2 regions of the Pantoea sp. SM3640 genome follow, and region 1 is predicted to be linked to the other one. Evidence: predicted binding sites of a transcription regulator. Region 1 holds the regulator's gene; the other holds the start of a gene.
What was found. The regulator CRP, encoded in region 1, controls carbon source genes, mostly activating them, when cyclic AMP is high. The targets are predictions, from matches to a motif close to ATGTGANNNNNNTCACAT.

Region 1 (2,204 bases):
AACCGGGTCAGAAGAGGAAAGCGTCCCACGCCTGGGACAAAAACGCCTGGAGCGTTTTTGAACAACGCAACGCGTTGGCCCGGTCACGGGCGCACCTCAGGGATGAGGTGCGTAATTGCGCGGGCCGAGCATGCCATGGATGGCGGTTTTTGCGTCTTTCCGATCTGACCCGGTTCTCTGCGCAGGCACAGTCTTAAAGCAACCTGCAGCAGACACTGGAAGTGAAGTTAGCAGGTCTGCAATGACTACAGCTCAACCACCTCATAGCTATGCGTAATCGTCACACCTTTACCCAGCATGATGGCCACAGAGCAATATTTTTCCGCCGAAAGATCGACGGCGCGTGAGACCGCTTTATCCTGGAGCGCTTTTCCACTCACGATAAAATGCAGGTTGATGTGCGTAAAGATTCGCGGCGCCTCTTCACGACGTTCTGAGGTCAGTTTTACTTCACAATCAGCCACATCGTTGCGGCCTTTTTGCAGAATTGAAACCACGTCAATCGCGCTGCATCCGCCCGCCGCCATCAGCACCATCTCCATTGGGCTGGGCGCTTTATCACCCGAATTGCCATCCATCAGTATCTGATGGCCGGATGAGGATTCTCCGAGGAATGTCAGCCCTTCTACCCATTTCACTCTTGCCTGCATGATTTTTACTCCGGAATACGCTGTTTTGTCGCCAGAGTACGCTTTCACCTGGTAAACAGCAATCCAGAGAAATCCGCCCGTAGCTGAAGCGAGACAACAGAAGACAGTCGGCAAAAGCTGTGCTACAAACAGTGCTGAAAATATTTTTCGTCACCCGATGGCGAAGCCGGGAAGAATGATGCGCACTGCGCCTGATGCGGCCCGAATAATTTCCTGAAAAGGAAACGCTTGAAGCTTTCACCGCCTGACAGGGAAAACTGCCCCCTGTATTTTGGGCACGATTACAACAGAGGATAATAGCGAATGGTTCTCGGCAAACCGCAAACAGACCCTACACTCGAATGGTTCCTGTCCCATTGCCATATTCACAAGTATCCATCCAAAAGTACGCTGATTCATCAAGGTGAAAAAGCAGAAACGCTTTACTACATCGTGAAAGGTTCCGTCGCGGTTCTGATTAAAGATGAAGAAGGCAAAGAGATGATTCTTTCCTACCTGAATCAGGGCGATTTTATTGGTGAGCTTGGCCTGTTCGAAGAAGGTCAGGAGCGCAGCGCCTGGGTACGTGCGAAAAGCGCGTGCGAAGTAGCGGAGATTTCTTACAAGAAATTCCGTCAGCTGATCCAGGTTAACCCCGACATCCTGATGCGACTCTCCTCGCAGATGGCGCGTCGCCTGCAGGTCACGTCTGAAAAAGTGGGTAATCTCGCTTTCCTCGATGTTACCGGACGCATTGCACAGACTCTGCTTAACCTGGCGAAGCAGCCAGATGCCATGACGCATCCCGACGGCATGCAAATTAAAATCACTCGTCAGGAAATTGGCCAGATTGTGGGTTGTTCACGTGAAACCGTGGGCCGTATTCTGAAGATGCTGGAAGATCAGAACCTGATCTCCGCACACGGCAAAACCATCGTCGTTTACGGCACCCGCTAATTCCTGTCATCCACGGCGTGATGGCAACATCACGCCGTTATTGTTTGTGTTGGGCCGATGTGGCGTCGAATCATTTACCATCCTGAAGTTAACTACGCCTTGCGGCAAACGCTGGTGCTCTGTCTGCCGGTGGCGCTGGGCTGGCTGGCTGGCGACCTGCAAAAAGGTCTGCTGTTCTCGTTAGTGCCCGCCTGCTGCAATATCGCCGGTCTTGATACTCCGCATAAACGCTTCTTCAAACGTCTGATTGTAGGCGGCAGCCTGTTTGCCCTCGGCAGTTTTCTGATCCAGTGGCTCACCCTGCATGCGATTCCACTGCCGCTGATCCTCTTCGCTATGCCTTTGCTGCTTGGCGTCACCGGTGAGATCAGCCCGCTGCATGGTCGCCTGCTGCCCGGCACCCTTATTGCCGCCATCTTTACCCTCAGCCTGATTGGCCGCATGCCCATCTATGTCACTCCGCTGCTCTATATCGGCGGCACGCTCTGGTATGGGGTATTTAACTGGTTCTGGTTCTGGCTGTGGAAAGAGCAGCCGATGCGTGAGAGCCTGAGCCTGATCTACCGCGAGCTGGCCAACTACTGCGACGCCAAATATACCCTTCTGACGCAGCTGACC
Region 2 (2,204 bases), 920 kb from region 1:
GCTCAAAAGGTTAAGCGCAGTGCCGTTCTGAACCCTTCGCGCCGTATCACTGGCGCGAAGGGTTATTTTCCCCGCTTCGCATTCTCACCGCTACTGCCCCGCTTCCTTGTGCTGAAACGCTTTGCCCGTTGCTGCTACTCCGCGGCATAAATGTGATCGCTAGCACGCTAAGCGGTTAATGCGTATGATGAAGCTCAGTGAAAACAGGAGCCTGCCATGCTCACCGTGCTGTCTGTCTGCGGACAATATCTTCGCGCCTTTATCATCATTTATCTCTGCTTATACGCTGGTATCGGCATCGCTTCGCTGCTGCCCATTAAGCTGCCTGGCAGCATCCTGGGAATGCTCATTCTGTTCGCCCTGCTGGCGTCGCAAATCCTGCCGGTCAGTTGGGTAAAACCGGGCTGTCATCTGCTGATTCGCTATATGGCGCTGCTGTTTGTGCCAATCAGCGTCGGGGTGATGAGCTACACCGATATCCTCACCGCACAGTTTGGCCCGATTGTTGTCTCCTGTGTGGTCAGTACTTTCCTGGTGCTCTCTATTGTCGGCGTCAGCGCCCACCAGCTTCACAGCCGCCGTCCGGCCGGAGAGTCAGCCGATGAGTGACATATGGTGGTCACTGCCACTGACGCTGGCGGCCTTTTTTCTGGCGCGCAAGCTGGCGATACGGCTGAAAATCTCGCTACTTAATCCGCTGCTGGTCGCGATGGCGATCATTATCCCGATACTGCTGCTGTTGCAGCTTCCTTACTCGCGCTATTTCGCCGGTAGCCAGATTCTTAATCAGCTGCTGCAACCGGCGGTGGTGGCGCTGGCACTGCCGCTGTATGAGCAGATGCATCAGATCCGCGCCCGCTGGAAATCGATTATTGGCGTCTGCTTTATCGGCAGCCTGACCGCCATGATCTCAGGCACCGCCATTGCCCTGTGGATGGGTGCCACACCCGAAATTGCCGCCACCATCGTGCCTAAATCCGTGACCACGCCCATCGCGATGGCCGTCTCCGGCTCGCTGCACGGCATCCCCGCCATCAGCGCTATCTGCGTGCTGATTGCGGGTGTACTGGGGGCGGTATTCGGACACACGGTGCTGAATCTGCTGGGCGTGAAATCGAAAGCGGCGCGTGGACTGGCAATTGGCAATGCGTCGCATGCGCTGGGCACCGCGCGCGCCGCGGAACTTGACTATCAGGAAGGGGCATTCAGCTCTCTGGCGCTGGTGATCTGCGGCATCATCACCTCCCTGCTGGCACCCTTTATTTTTCCGCTGCTGATGCACTGGTTTGGCTGAAAGTTTGCGAGAGATCTCGCAAAGTTGAAACATGCAACACAGGTTACATTGTCAGAGCGATGTGGATCACATATAAACCGGTGACTGGCACATCACCCTGCTGAATTTAATGAGGCTCACATGCATTCCCGTTTCCTCTCTGCTTTTGAGGCATTGCCGTCAACGCTGCAAACTGCACTCGCTCCCCTGCTGGACGATCCCAATTTTCACGCGGTGCTCAGCGCCGACCAGGTCGCCGCACTGCAGCAGCAGACGCAGATGGATGCCGATACGCTGGCGCTGACGCTGCTGCCGCTGGCGGCGTCCTGCGCCGTTGCCACCGTCTCCCATTTCAACGTCGGGGCGATTGCCCGTGGCGTGAGCGGCAACTGGTACTTCGGGGCTAACATGGAATTTGTCGGCACGCCGATGCAGCAGACGGTTCACGCTGAGCAGAGCGCCATTACTCATGCATGGCTGCGCGGTGAGCGCCAGCTTGAGACCATCACCGTGAACTACACGCCGTGCGGTCACTGCCGTCAGTTTATGAATGAACTGAACAGCGGCACCAGCATTCGCATCAGCCTGCCGCAGCGTGCAATCAGCACCTTGGCCGATTATCTGCCGGATGCCTTTGGCCCGCGCGATCTCGACATCACGACCTTCCTGATGGACGAGGTGGATCACGGCTATGTGGCCGAAGGTGATGAGCTGGTGCAGGCTGCGGTTGCCGCCGCCAATGCCAGCCACGCGCCCTACAGCCAGTCCCATGCGGGTGTTGCGCTGCTCACCACGGATGACAAGATTGTGGCTGGTCGTTATGCGGAAAATGCTGCGTTTAACCCGAGCTTCCCACCGCTTCAGGCAGCACTGGTCCTGCTGAACATGCAGGGCGGCGATGTTCGTCAGATAAAAAAAGCGGTTTTAGCCG

Region 2: the regulator CRP is predicted to act here: its motif matches at 1,349-1,366, upstream of cdd (cytidine deaminase).

What each region holds. Positions count from the first base shown of each region.
Region 1 is NZ_CP064872.1:233,227-235,430, reverse strand. Features, by position in the region: gene IV493_RS01065 (OsmC family protein) at 246-650, opposite strand; gene crp (cAMP-activated global transcriptional regulator CRP) at 954-1,586, shown strand; gene IV493_RS01055 (YccS/YhfK family putative transporter) at 1,644-2,204, shown strand, end outside.
Region 2 is NZ_CP064872.1:1,154,474-1,156,677, reverse strand. Features, by position in the region: gene IV493_RS05355 (CidA/LrgA family protein) at 217-609, shown strand; gene IV493_RS05350 (CidB/LrgB family autolysis modulator) at 602-1,294, shown strand; gene cdd (cytidine deaminase) at 1,415-2,204, shown strand, end outside.